DNA from 3 places in the Sutterella sp. genome. Region 2 is predicted to be linked to each of the others. Evidence: predicted binding sites of a transcription regulator. Region 2 holds the regulator's gene; each other region holds the start of a gene.
The links. Region 2 encodes NrdR, which represses ribonucleotide reductase genes. Its sites were predicted from a motif close to CACNANATNTNGTG; they were not measured.

Region 1: the regulator NrdR is predicted to act here: its motif matches at 2,726-2,739, upstream of ACT6Y9_RS07600 (ribonucleoside-diphosphate reductase subunit alpha).
Region 3: the regulator NrdR is predicted to act here: its motif matches at 2,179-2,192, upstream of ACT6Y9_RS00835 (ribonucleoside triphosphate reductase).

Annotation. Positions count from the first base shown of each region.
Region 1 is NZ_DAVZJY010000137.1:1,709-6,436, reverse strand. Features, by position in the region: partial or broken gene ACT6Y9_RS07605 (ribonucleotide-diphosphate reductase subunit beta) at 1-856, opposite strand, end outside; gene ACT6Y9_RS07600 (ribonucleoside-diphosphate reductase subunit alpha) at 889-2,664, opposite strand; gene ACT6Y9_RS07595 (thioredoxin family protein) at 3,403-3,735, shown strand; gene ACT6Y9_RS07590 (DMT family protein) at 3,875-4,246, shown strand; gene ACT6Y9_RS07585 (hypothetical protein) at 4,465-4,728, shown strand, end outside.
Region 2 is NZ_DAVZJY010000058.1:2-4,729, reverse strand. Features, by position in the region: gene tyrS (tyrosine--tRNA ligase) at 1-677, shown strand, start outside; gene dtd (D-aminoacyl-tRNA deacylase) at 674-1,129, shown strand; gene ACT6Y9_RS04620 (YbhB/YbcL family Raf kinase inhibitor-like protein) at 1,182-1,787, shown strand; gene glyA (serine hydroxymethyltransferase) at 1,882-3,144, shown strand; gene nrdR (transcriptional regulator NrdR) at 3,395-3,883, shown strand; partial or broken gene ribD (bifunctional diaminohydroxyphosphoribosylaminopyrimidine deaminase/5-amino-6-(5-phosphoribosylamino)uracil reductase RibD) at 3,880-4,728, shown strand, end outside.
Region 3 is NZ_DAVZJY010000004.1:25,771-30,498, forward strand. Features, by position in the region: gene ACT6Y9_RS00835 (ribonucleoside triphosphate reductase) at 68-2,107, opposite strand; gene ACT6Y9_RS00840 (AMP-dependent synthetase/ligase) at 3,875-4,728, shown strand, end outside.

The sequences.
Region 1 (4,728 bases), on a different contig from region 2:
CATCCGTACCGAAGATCGCCTTGAGGCCGAGCCCCATCAGACGGCGGTCGGCGATGTAGCGGATGTAGGCGCGCACGTCCTCGCGCGAGAGGCGCTTCATCTCGGAGACGCCGAAGGCGAGGTCGATGAACTTGTCCTCGAGGTCGACCATCACCTCGGCGATGCCGTAGATCTTGGCCTTGAGGGCATCGGTCCAGAGCTCCGGATTCTCCTTGATGTACTCGCGGAAGATCTTCGTCATCGACTCGGTGTGCAGCGTCTCGTCGGCGATCGACCAGGCGATGATCTGCCCCATGCCCTTCATGGTGCCGTTGCGCGTGAAGTTGAGGAGCATCACGAAGGAGGAGAAGAGCTGCATGCCCTCGGTGAAGGCCGAGAAGGCGGCGATCTGCGCGGCGAGGTCGCCCTCGTCCTTTTCGACCTCGTTGAAGAAGTCGTGCTTGGCGGCCATCGCCTCGTACTGCAGGAACTCGTTGTAGATGGACTCGGGGAGCCCGAGCGTCTCAATGAGGTGCGAGTAGGCGGCGATGTGCACCGCCTCGCGCGCGGCGAAGGACGACAGCATCATGCGCACTTCGGGCTGTCGGAAGCGCGGGAGATAGGTGTTGACGTAGGCGCCCGAGACGTCGATGTCGCCCTGGGTGAAGAACCGGAGGATCTTCGTGAGGAAGTCCTTCTCGCTCTCGGAGAGCTTCTGCTGATAGTCCTTCACGTCCTCGATCATCGGGACTTCGGTCCAGAGCCAGTGCATCTGCTCGGACTGCATGAAGGCCTCGTAGGCCCAGGGGTACTGGAAGGGCTTGTAGTAGTCGCGCCCCTCGAGGAGACCGCCCGCGGCGGGCTTCTTGTCGGTCATGGTGGATTCCTTTTGTTTGACGAGCGGCGGCCTCAGCCTTCGCAGGCGAGGCAGGTCGAATCGTCCGCAACGGCGCGCATGTCGATTTCGTCCTCAATGCGGCGCCGCTCGGCCTTGACGCCGACGCGGTCGGCCTTGCGCAGCTTGTCCGAGCGGTTGTAGTAGAGCGACTTCAGGCCCTTCTTCCAGGCGAGGAAGTGGCAGGCGTGAAGGTACGGGATTGGGACGTCGGGCGGGAAGAAGAGGTTGACGCTCTGGCCCTGGTCGATGAACTTCTGCCTGTCGGCGGCGAGCTCGATGATCCAGCGCTGATCGATCTCGGGGGCGGTCTTGAAGACGTCGCGCACGTCCTTGGGGATGTCCTCACGGTGCTGCACGGAGCCGTCGTGGGCGATGATGTCGGCCCAGACGGCGTCGGTGTCGAGTCCGAGCTCGGCGAGCTTCGCCTTGAGAAAGCGGTTCTTCATGATGTAGGCGCCCGAAATCGTGTCCTGCCGGTAGATGTTCGCGCGATAGGGTTCGATCGAGGGGCTCGTGCCGCCCATGATGAGGGACGAGGAGGCGTTGGGCGCGACGCTCATCCAGTGGGAGAAGCGGCGCGCGACGCCCGAGTCCGCGGCGTCGGGGCAGGCCCCGCGCTCGGCGCAGAGCTTCGCGTCGGCTTGGGCGCAGGCCTCGCGCATGCGGCGGAAGATCTGGATGTTGATCGACTTCGCGAGCGCGGACTCAAACGGGATCCCGTGCTTCTGCAGGTACGCGTGAAAGCCCATGGCCCCGAGCCCCACCGAGCGCTCGCGCATGGCGCAGTAGCGGGCGCGCCGGATCTGGTCGGGCGCGTGGTCGATGAAGTACTGCAGCACGTTGTCGAGGAATTCCATCGCGTCGGGGATGAACTGCGGGTCGTTCTTCCACTCGTCGTAGTGCTCGAGGTTCACCGACGAGAGGCAGCACACCGCGGTGCGCTCGGGCGACGTGGGCAGAAAGATCTCCGTGCAGAGGTTCGAGCCGTGGATCGAGAGCCCCTTGTCCTTCAACCACGACGGGAGCGCCCGGTTCGCGGTGTCGGTGAAGATGAGGTAGGGCTCGCCCGTGTGCATGCGCATCTCGAGGATGCGCTGCCACAGGTCGCGCGCGGAGACGCGCTCCACGACCTCGCCCGTCGTCGGGTGCTTGAGCTCCCACGTGTCGTCCGCGTCGGCGTCGCGCATCGAGGCTTCGATCTTCTCCATGAAGGCGTCGGGGATGTTGACGCCGTGGTGGAGGTTGAGCGCCTTCATATTTTGGTCGCCCGTGGGCTTGCGCATCTCGATGAACTGCACGATGTCGGGGTGGCTCACGTCGAGGAAGGCCGCGTAGGAGCCGCGGCGCGTGGAGCCCTGACGGTAGGCGAGGCAGGCGGCGTCGTAGACCTTGAGGTGCGGCAGCACCCCGACGGACTTTTCGTCCGCGGAGCGGATGCGCACGTGAATGCCGACGCCGCCCCCGAGCATCGAGAGCCAATTGACTTCAGAGAGCGTGTTCACCAACCCCTCGGCGCTGTCCTCCATGTAGGTGAGGAAGCACGAGATCGGCAGCCCCCGGCGGCCGCGGCCAAAGGAGAGGATCGGCGTCGAGAAGGAGAGCCAGTGGCGGCTCGCGTAGTCATAGATGCGCTGCGCGTGCGCGGGGTTCGAGGCGAAGTGTTCCGCCACGAACGCAAAGCGCTCCTGCGGGCTCTTTTCATCCGGGCGCATGTAGCTCTCGCGAAGGCGCATGAGGCCCAATTCGTCGAAGAGCGCGTCGCGCGAGGTGTCGATCTGAACGGTCATGAGGGTGAATCCTGTCGGAATCGGCGCGCAGCGCCCGCAAGTCGTTGAATCGTCTCGAAATCACTTCATATAGTGATTCTTCATCGTCAAATCAACGACGGGTAGTGGGTCGGGGGCGCACCAAGAAAAGTGGCACGGATCTTACCGGGCCGCGCCCGGACGGGGCAATGACCCTTTCGGGGGTGCCGCGCAGGCGCTCCGGGCGCCGAGCCCGGCAGCACCGGGGAGAGCGGGCTCCTCCGAGAGATGAAACAAATTGTTTTGGCTCCGCTGATAGCTTTTTGAGGCCGCCCGAAGACGACGGAAAGACGGTTCATGGAGCCGGCTGCGGCTGAACGCTCGTTCCATTATCCGAAATGGTGCAGTTCCGTTATGAAATCTTCTGCTGCGCCTCGGCCTCTGGACGCGCGCCGCATCCCTGGCGCTCCTCGCGACCTTCCTCACGATCTTCTTCATCGTGAGCGCGGGGCAGCCGTTCTCGGAGCGCGGGCTCGGGCTACGTCTACCTCGTGGGCTTCGCCGCACTCCTCTTCACCGGTGCGGCTCGTTCTCGCTCGACGGCATGCGCCGCACCGTGAAGGCCTGAGATCTGCAGGAGCGCCTGCAGAACGCTCCGCCGCGCGGTAAAGTACCCATCTCACTGCGCGGAGTACGGGTTGACCCGGAGGACGAGTGCGTCCTCCCTCCCGGGCCTGCGCGCCGACCCTTAGCAGATGTCATTCGAAGGAGTCCATCTCCATGTCTGAACTCATTCACGTCAACGGCGAAACCTTTGATGCCGAAGTGCTCAAGGCCGACAAGCCCGTCCTCTTCACCATCGGCGCCCCCTGGTGCGGCGACTGCCGCCGTGCGCAGCCCTTCCTCGTCGCGATGGCCAAGGTCTACGGCGACCGCATGAAGTTCGTCACCGCCAATGCCGACGAATCGCCCGAGCTCAAGACCCGCTGGAACGTCGGCCACATCCCGACGATGATCATCTTCAAGAACGGCAAGGCGCTCGACGGCCAGCTTGTTGAAGTGAAGACGCCGAGCGAACTCAAGGACTTCATCGAGACGGGCCTCGCCGCCTGACTCTCCTGCGGGTCCTTCAAACGCTCACCGCGCCCCGGGTCGGCGGGACGGCATCCCTTCATTCTCGTGAAGGAGCCGCCCTTCCGGCCCGATCGCTTTTCTCAAAAAACACTCCTCTCCCTCCGCCCGCGCCGCCACCATGTTCGCCAAAGGCCTCTCAACCATCGGTCTGCTTCTCGTCTCGAACGTCTTCATGACGCTCGCCTGGTACCTGCACCTCAAGCTCCAGGAGATGAAGGTGATCAGCTTGTGGCCCGTCTGGGCCGTGGTGCTCTTCTCCTGGTCGATCGCGCTCTTCGAGTACAGCTTCCAGGTGCCGGCGAACCGCATCGGGTTCGAGGGCAACGGGGGGCCCTTTTCGCTCCTCGAGCTCAAGGTGATTCAGGAGGTGATCACGCTCACCGTGTTCACCGTCTTCTCGATGACGCTCTTCGGCACGCGGCTCGCCTGGAACCACGTCGCCGCCTTCATCTGCCTCATCCTCGCCGTCTGGTTTGCGTTCCAGAAATAGGCGCCCGAAAATGAAGACGGGCCTGCGGCGAAGGGTTTCGCAGCAGACCCGCTTGCGGCAATGAGGAAGGACCGGCCGGACGTCTCAATATGTGGGTGATTCTGACGAGGCTCCGCCTCTCTCACCTGGAGATCGGGTGGCCGGTCGAGAATGTTTTTAGCGCAGGGCCGGTACCTTCATCCGACTAGAATCTCAGGAACAATCCTCGGAGTCCGTTGATGCCTTTCAGCACCGCCTTCAAGCCCATCCTCAAGCCCCTCACCCTCTGCGCCGCCCTCCTCTTTGCGGGAAGCGCCGTCATCACTGCGGCCGAAGCCGCGCCGGTCCAGGCGTGCGCCAAGTACCAGCGGCAGAACGCCACGTGGTCCCACGGCTACAAAGTGACGGGCGAGGTGCTCTCCGGCGCCGAGATGAACGTCCACGCGAAGAAGCGCACCTACGACGCGGGCGCGCACTACTACGTGGTCTCCTGGAGGAAGGGC
Region 2 (4,728 bases):
TGGCGCTCAAGGCCGATCTGGAACTCGGCGGCAGCGACCAGCGCTTCAACCTGCTCGTCGGCCGCGAGCTGCAGCGCCAGTACGGCCAGGAGCCGCAGTGCATCCTCACGATGCCGCTCCTCGTCGGCCTCGACGGCGTCGTGAAGATGAGTAAGAGCAAGAAGAACTACATCGGCATCACGGACGCCCCGAACGACATGTTCGGCAAGGTGATGTCGATTTCCGACGACCTGATGTGGAACTGGTACGACCTCCTCTCGCTGCGCGGCAACGACGAGATCGCCAAGCTGAAGAAGGAGTGCTCGGAGGGGCGCAACCCGCGCGACGCGAAGGTGCTCCTCGCCCGCGAGATCGTCGAGCGCTTCCACAGCGCCGCCGCCGCGGACGAGGCTGAGAAGGAGTTCAGCGCGCGCTTCCAGAAGGGCGCCGTGCCGAGCGACATCCCCGACGTTGAGGTCGCGGCTCCCGAGGGCGGCATCGGCCTGTTGCAGCTCATCAAGGCCGCCGGCCTCGCGCCCTCCTCGGCCGAGGCGGGCCGCAACGTCGACCAGGGCGGCGTGCGCATCAACGGCGAGCAGGTGAAGGACCGCACGCTTAAGATCAAGGCGGGCGAATCCTTCACGATCCAGGTGGGCAAGCGCCGCTGGGCGCGCGTCACGGTGGCCGCCGCGCAATGATCGTTCTGCTGCAGCGCGTTTCGGGCGCCCGAGTCGAGCGGCGCACCGAAGGGGGCGCCCCCGCGGCGCTCCTCGGCGAAACGGGTCCGGGCTTCCTCGCCCTCGTCTGCGCCGAGCCCGCCGACACCCCCGCGACGGCCGCCAAGGCCGCGCAGAAGACCGCGCGCCTGCGCGTCTTCGAGGACGACGCGGGCCGCATGAACCTCTCGGTCGTGCAGACGGGCGGGAGCGTGCTCGCCGTGTCGCAGTTCACGCTCGCGGCGGACTGCATGTCGGGCAACCGCCCGAGCTTTTCGCAGGCCGCGCCCCCGGAGCTTGCGCGCCGGCTCTACGATCTCTACGTCGAGGCGCTCCGGGCCGAAGGCGTGCCCGTGCAAACGGGCGAATTCGGCGCACACATGGCCGTGAGTCTCGTCAACGACGGTCCGGCCACGTTCTGGCTGCGCTTCTAGCGCCCTCTCGCCGAAGCGTGCGCCCGTCGTCATTTTTTCTGGGAGACCCGAAATGAAGATTCAGTCGAAGACCTTCGCCGAAGGCGAAATGATTCCGGAGCGCTGCGCCTTCGGGCGCATGGGTGAAAAGGGAGAGACGGTCGCCTCGGAGAACCGGCTCCCCGAGCTCTCCTGGACGGAGGTCCCCGAAGGAACGAAGTCCTTCGTGCTCTGCTGCCTCGACGACGACGTGCCCACGGACCTCAAGGCGCGCGACCAGTCGGGCGAGATCCCCGCGCATCAGCCGCGCCGGCGCTTCGTGCACTGGGTGCAGGCGGACGTCTCCCCCGCCGTGCGCTCCCTCCCCGAAGGGGCGCTCGCCCACGGCGCACCCGTCCCGAGGGAGTTCGGGCGCCCGGGCGTCAACGACTACAGCCGCGGCGAGATTCCCCCCGAAGGCGGCGTCGGCACGGGCTACGACGGCCCCTGCCCGCCCTTCTTCGACGCGCGGCGCCACTACTACCGCTTCCAGGTGGTCGCGCTCGACACGGCGCGCCTCGGGGAACTCCCTAAGCACTTCACATGGGCCGATGTCGATCAGGCCATGAAGGGGCATGTTCTTGCCACCGCCGAACTCGTCGGCGGATATACACTGAATCCGCGCCTGCGCGGCGCCTGATTGCAATTCTCCGGAGCGGCTCCGTCCCGCGCCCCCGCGGCCACCCCGCGGACCCTCCGGCTCACCCCTCCTCAAACAGGATTAAAGGAAGGAAATGTTCAAGACATCCGAGTGCCCCGCCAAGCAGGACCCCGATTTGTGGCAGTGGATCGACGCCGAATCGAAGCGTCAGGAGCAGAACATCGAGCTCATCGCGAGCGAGAACTACGCCTCGCCCGCCGTGATGGCCGCGCAGGGCAGCTGCCTCACGAACAAGTATGCCGAGGGCTATCCCGGCAAGCGCTACTACGGCGGCTGCGAATTCGTCGACGAGGTCGAGCGCCTCGCGATCGAACGCGCCAAGAAGCTCTTCTGCGAGCCCGCCGGCGTTGAAATGGCCGTGAACGTGCAGCCCCATTCGGGCGCGCAGGCCAACTCCGCCGTCTTCTTCGCGCTCCTGCAGCCCGGCGACGTCTTCATGGGCCTTTCGCTCGCCGACGGCGGCCACCTCACCCACGGCATGCACCTCAACTTCTCGGGCAAGTACTTCAAGGCCGTTCCCTACGGCCTCAACGAGAAGGAGGAGATCGACATGGACGAGGTCGAGCGCCTCGCCCGCGAAAACAAGCCGAAGCTCATCGTCACGGGCGCCTCGGCCTACTCGCGCCACATCGACTTCAAGCGCTTCGCCGAGATCGCCCATGAAGTGGGCGCGCTCCTGATGGTGGATATGGCCCACTACGCGGGCTTGGTCGCCGCGGGCGTGTATCCCACGCCCTTCGGCTACGCCGACATCGTCACCACGACCACGCACAAGACGCTGCGCGGCCCGCGCGGCGGCCTCATCTTCTGCAGGCCCGATCTTGAGAAGAAGATCAACTCCGCGGTCTTCCCGGGCATGCAGGGCGGCCCGCTGATGCACGTGATCGCCGCCAAGGCGGTCGCCCTCGGCGAGGCGCTCCGTCCGGAATTCAAGGCCTACCAGGAGCAGGTCGTGAAGAATGCGGCCGTGATGGCCGAGCAGCTCATGGCCCGCGGTCTGCGCATCGTCTCGGGCGGCACCGAGAGCCACGTCATGCTCGTGGACCTTCGTCCCCTGAAGATCACCGGCAAGGCCGCCGAAGCGGTGCTCCACTCCGTGGGCATCACGGTGAACAAGAACGCCATTCCGAAGGACCCCGAGAAGCCCTTCGTCACCTCGGGCATCCGTCTCGGCTCGCCCGCGATGACGACCCGCGGCTTCAAGGAGGACGAGGCGCGCCTCACCGCCAACCTGATCGTGGACGTGCTCGAGTCGCCTGAGGACCAGGCCGTGCTCGACCGCGTGCGCGCCGAGGTGGCGAAGCTCACCGCCGCCTTCCCGGTCTACGGCGCCTGAGCGCACTGAGCGGCGCCGCGCCCCGGGCCGTCGCCCGAGGCGGCGCGGCGCACGGCGCCCCGGCTCCCGACGAGGCCTCCGCCGGAGACGCTCCCTCCCCTTCGCGGGAGAGGCGCCTCCGCCGGAGGCCTTCTTCTTGCCGGCGCGCCGCCTTGGGGAGGCCGGCGCCGAAGGCGGCGCGCAGGGCGCCGCACCGCGGCTGTTAAAATCATCGGATTGTTCAGCAACACCTTTGAGGAAAGAAACCTTCATGCGCTGCCCCTTCTGTTCGCATCCCCAGACGAGCGTGGTCGACTCGCGCGCGCCCGAGTCGGGTTCGGTGATCCGACGCCGCCGCGAGTGCCTCAAGTGCGGCAAGCGCTTCACGACCTTCGAGCGCATCTCGCTCGGTCTGCCCTGGATCGTCAAGAAGGGCGGCGGGCGCGTCGAGTACAACCGCGAGAAGCTGCGCGGCTCGATGATGCTCGCGCTCAGAAAGCGCCCCGTTTCGCGCGAGCGCATCGACGCCGCGGTGGACGCGATCGAGCAAAAGATGGTCGCCACGGGCGAGCGCGAGATCCGCACGACCCGCGTGGGCGAACTCGTCCTTGAGGAGCTCCGCCAGATCGACATCATCGGTTGGATCCGCTTCGCTTCGGTGTACCTCAACATCAGCGACCCGCAGGCCTTCGTGAAGATGATCGAGAGCACGCTCAAGGAGACCCGCACGGACGAAATCCCGCTGGAGCATTGGAATTGACCGGAGAGAAGAGCAGCTCCCAGCCCGCCGAGTCGGCCGAAGCCCTCAGGCGGCGCGTGGACGAGGCGTGGATGCGCCTCGCACTCGACGAGGCGAAGAAGGCCCTGCGCCTGTCGCCTCCGAACCCGTCCGTGGGCGCCGTGATCGTGCGCGAGGGGCGCCTCGTGGGCGCGGGCTTCACGCAGCGCACCGGGGGCCCGCACGCCGAGATCATGGCCCTGCGCGACGCCGCGGCGCGCGGCGAATCCGTCGAGGGCGCCACGGTCTACGTGACCCTCGAGCCCTGCTCGCACTACGGGCGCACGCCGCCCTGCGCGCTCGCGCTCATCGAGGCGAAGGTCGGCCGCGTCGTCGCCGCGACGGGCGACCCCAACCCGAAGGTGCACGGCCGGGGGCTGAGGATGCTCGAGGCCGCAGGCATCCCGACCGAATTGGGCGTCCTTGAGGCGCAGGCGAAGGAGGTGAACGCGAGCTTTCTCACCCGCATGACCCGCGGCACGCCCTGGGTGCGCGTCAAGACCGCCGTTACCCTGGACGGGCGCACGGCGCTCCCCGACGGGCGCTCGAAGTGGATCACGGGCGAAGCGGCCCGCGCGGACGGCCAGCTCTGGCGCGCCCGGGCGGGCGCCGTGCTCACCGGCGCGGGCACGGTGCGCGCCGACGACCCGCAGATGAACGTGCGGCTCGCCGACCAGGTGCGCCAGCCGCTGCGCGTCGTCGTGGATCCGCGGCTCGAAACCGATCCGGACGCGAAGATTCTCCATTCGCCGGGCGGTCCGGTGCTCTTCGTCACCGCCGCGGCCGGCGAAGGCGCGGCGGCCCGCCGCGCGGCCGTTGAGGCGGCC
Region 3 (4,728 bases), on a different contig from region 2:
ACCCAAGATCCTGCATATCGCTGCGGCGAAACATACAGGATCTTGTGCCGACAGCAGCGCTGCCCCGTCAGTTCGCCGCTTCGCGGGCGGCCTGCGCCTTCTCGAGCGCGCGGCGCTTGCGGGCGATCAGTTCCGCGTCGCACTTCGGACAAAAGTCGTGACGGCCCGAGAGATACCCGTGCTTCGGGCAGATCGAGAAGGTGGGCGTGATCGTGATGTAGGGCAGGCGGAAGTTGGTGAGGGCGCGCCGCACGAGATCGCGGCATGCCTCGGGCGAGCTCACCGCCTCGTTCATGTAGAGGTGGAGCACGGTGCCGCCGGTGTACTTGCGCTGCAGGTCGTCCTGACGCTCAAGGGCCTCGAAGGGATCGTCGGTGAAGTTCACCGGGAGCTGCGAGGAGTTCGTGTAGTAGGGGTTGGAGGGGGTGCCCGCCTGGATGATCCCGGGGAAGCGCTTGCGGTCTTCCTTCGCGAAGCGGTAGGTCGTGCCCTCCGCAGGCGTCGCCTCGAGGTTGTACATGTGGTCCGTCTCCTCCTGGAAGGCGACGAGCTTTTCTCGGACGTGGTCGAGGAAGGCGAGCGCGAAGGCGTGGCCCCATTCGGTCGTGATGTCGTCGCGGTCGTCGGTGTAGTTGCGGATCATCTCGTTGATGCCGTTCACGCCGATCGTGGAGAAGTGGTTCCGCAACGTCCCGAGGTAGCGCTTCGTGTAGGGGAAGAGCCCCTGATCGATGTGGCGCTGAATCACCTTGCGCTTGATCTCAAGGCTCGTCTTCGCGAGCTCGAGGAGCTGGTCGAGGCGCTCGTAGAGGTGCTTCTCGTCGCCCTTGAAGAGGTACCCCAAGCGCGCGCAGTTGATCGTCACGACGCCGAGGGACCCGGTCTGCTCGGCCGAACCGAAGAGCCCGTTGCCGCGCTTGAGGAGTTCGCGCAGATCGAGCTGCAGGCGGCAGCACATCGAGCGGATCATGTTGGGCTTGAGTTCCGAATTGATGAAGTTCTGGAAGTACGGCAACCCGTAGCGCGCCGTCATGTCGAAGAGTCGCAGCGCATTGGGGCTGTCCCAGTCGAAGTCCGGCGTGATGTTGTAGGTCGGAATCGGGAACGTGAAGACGCGACCCTTGGCGTCGCCCTTCATCATCACCTCGATGTAGGCGCGGTTGATCATGTCCATCTCGGCCTGAAGTTCGCCGTAGGTGAAGGGCATGGTCTCGCCCCCGATCACCGGGTGCTCGCCCTGCAGGTCATGCGGGCAGGTCCAGTCGAAGGTGAGGTTCGTGAACGGGGTCTGCGTGCCCCAGCGCGAGGGGACGTTGAGGTTGTAGATGAGCTCCTGGATGCACTGCAAGACCTCGTGGTAGGGGAGGTTGTCCTTACGGATGAAGGGCGCGAGGTACGTGTCGAAGGACGAGAACGCCTGCGCGCCCGCCCATTCGTTCTGCATGGTCCCGAGGAAGTTGACGATCTGTCCGGTCGCCGAAGAGAGGTGCTTCGGGGGATTCGCCTCGACCTTGCCGGAGACGCCGTTCAGGCCCTCCTGCAGGAGCGTGCGCAGCGACCACCCGGCGCAGTAGCCCGAGAGCATGTCGAGGTCGTGGACGTGCACGTCCGCCTCGCGGTGCGCACGGCCCACTTCGGGCGGGTAGATGAAGTTGAGCCAGTAGTTGGCGACCACCTTCCCCGAGACGTTGAGGATGAGGCCGCCTAGCGAATAGCCCTGGTTGGCGTTCGCGTTCACGCGCCAGTCGAGCTGGTCGAGGTACTCGTTGATCGAGCTCTCGACGTTCACCCAGCTCTTCTTCGCGTCGCGCGCCTTCGCGCGCGATTCGCGGTACACGATGTAGGCGCGCAGCGTCGTGAAGCACCCCGCGTCGAAGAGCGCGTGCTCGACGGCGTCCTGCACCCATTCGATCGAGGGCGTGCGCGAGGCGTCGTGGTTCGTGAGGCGCGGCAGCACGAGTTCCTCGACGATCCGGCGGGCCTTCGCGTCGTCGAACTCCTTCGTCGCGCGGCCGGCCTTGGCGACCGCCTTCACGATCTTTTCGGGGTCGAAGTCCCTCACGGACCCATCGCGCTTGAGGAGGTGCAGGGGCAGAGCACTGGTCATCGTTCAGTTTCCAGAAAAAACAGGATGAAATAAAGGGACGACAACTTATGGTAGTTCTTCCATGCAGAACTCACCATAGGTTGTGGTCCCTCTGAGGCGTTGCGGAAAGTATAGCGGACGCCCTCCCTCCGCGCCTCCCCCGTGAGGAGCAGTCCCGGCGCGCCGCCGCAGGCGCCGCCCGTTGCGCTCCCCATTTGTCGAGGAAGCGGGCCTCTCCCCGTGTTTTCCCGATGGAGACAAACGTACACGTGCAGCCGGAAAAGGCCGGGCATCGGAGCGCCTGGTCTTCAGGGAGGACCTTCCTAGGGTTATCCCTGACCTCGACGTCGATCTTGAGATGGAGTGCTTCTCCGTGTGGAAAGATCACCGCTCCGAGGGCGCAAGGGATAATCCTCACCATCCTTCTAGGATGAAATGCCTAGAATACATATCGGATCAATTCCTCCTTCCGGCTCGTTGGAGCCGGCAAGGCGTGCGTCGACATCGGGCGCTTCCGAGGGGCTGTATTGGAATGGCCGCCCAAGCGTCAAGCCGGCCGTCATTGCTAATGCAAGCATGCCGCGCCCGAATGTTGTTCTAGCCCGCGATGCTTCTGCACCGCGGGCTTTTTTTGTCTAGGCCCCGCAGCAAGGTCCGAAAAGTCGTGCGCAGCGGGCTCGAAGCGCCCGAAACCTACGCAGAAACACGTGTGACGGACCGAAAGCCCGTGGCACCCCGACGCCGCATGACGGTGCGGTGACGACCACACGACGCATTTGACCTATGTCAAATGTATGTGCAAAAAAGCGGCCTTTCGAACCTGCCGGAGCCTCCCGCCCCCTCTGGTCGCCTCGGCGGGTTCCCCTGCCGGCAGAGCCTCCGGAGTTCCGGAGGGCGGGCCGCACCGCCGTGCCCCGGCTCCGGAGGAGAGCCCCGAAACGGCGTGCAGGAGCCTCGTCCCTCCTCACCCGGATCTGCCGGGGCGCGGATCACACAGGCGGCGACCCGGAATGTGGGCGCGGGGCGCCCACGGCGCCGGGCCGCGGCGCCGTGGGCGACGCACGCGGACATGCGTGGACGACGGACATAAAAAGGGCTGATGACGTCCCTTTCCGTCATCAGCCCTTTGTATGCAGCTTGTGAAGAATGATGCAGGACCAACCACACCACCTTATTGCGCTTGAGGAGCAACGCATGTGCATTTGTTTTGTTCCGCTGCGGAACTAAAGTTACGCTTTTTACATCTCTCATGCAAACCCTAACTTCAATGTTATAAAATTCATCTTATTGGTGCATTCCAAGGGTTTTCCATTAGTTATTAACCGATGAAATTCACCAATTCGGTGCATTTTAAGGCGACGTTCATTTGGCGCGAATACGCTTTTTCACGTATAAAAATGGGCTCCAGAGGTCCTGTTTGGCGAGGCCTTCCGGGAGGCGTCCGGGATCAGCGCCGCGGACCTCATCCGTCGGGCCGACGCGCCGACGCGCGGCTCCTGCCTGCGCCCCGCGCCCTCAGGCTCCGCTCGGGGACCGATAAAATGCCAATCTGAAGACGTCCCGCTTCAGGGCCCGTGACGCCGCGGCTTTGCGCGGCTGCGCCCCGGGCGTCTTTGCCGCAAATGAAGAGCGGCGGCCCTGCCCGCCCGGAAGGATGAGACGAACCTTCCGGACGACGCGCCGCCGCGCGAAAAGAACATGACGCATCGGCCGCCCGACGCGCCGCCCTGCGGCTCCGGAACCGCCTGACGTTCCGGGACCGCCCTGCCGCAAACCCTAAGAAGAGCCATGAACACCCTCCAGTCCCAAGAAGAAGAAGGCCTGCGCCGAATCCGCGAGCTCGACGTGCTCTCCACCGTTCCGGAGCTCCTCGCCCATCAGGTTGAAAAGCGCCCCGACGCGGTCGGCTGGAAGTCCTGGGATCCCAAGGCGAAGGCCTGGCGCGACTGGACCTTCCGCGCGGCCTGGGACGAAGTCGAGCGCTGGCGCCACGCCCTCGCGGGCCTCGGGCTCGAGCGCGGCGCCCGCGCGGCGATGCTGTTGCCGAACTGCATGGAGGCGGTCCTCTTCGACCAGTCCGTGCTCGCCAACGCCCTGACGCCCGTGCCGTTGCACGCGATCGACACGCCGAAGAGCTCCGCCTACATCCTGAACGACTCCGGCGCGCAGATCCTCGTCACGAACAAGAAGCTCAAGTGGCGCCAGATCCGCGAAACGGGTGAGCTGCCCAACCTCAAGCTCGTCGTCATCACGAACGACGACTTCTGCGACGATCCGGACGCGCCGATTCCGATGATGTCGCTCGAAACGTTCCTCGCGAAGACGCCCGATGCGCCGCTCCCCCCGGGGCCGCGGCCGACGGACCTCGCCGCGCTCGTCTACACGTCGGGCACGACCGGGAACCCCAAGGGCGTGATGCTCACGCACCGCAACATCATGAGCAACCTGCGCGGCGTGCTCGGGAGCCTGCAGCCGCGCAGCGAAGAGACGCTGCTCTCGTTCCTGCCCCTCTCGCACACCTTCGAGCGCACCGCGTCCTACTACATGGCGCTCGGCTGCGGCCTCACGCTCGCCTTCAACCGCTCGATCGCGGCGCTCGCGGACGACCTGAAGACGATCCGCCCGACGATTCTCATGAGCGT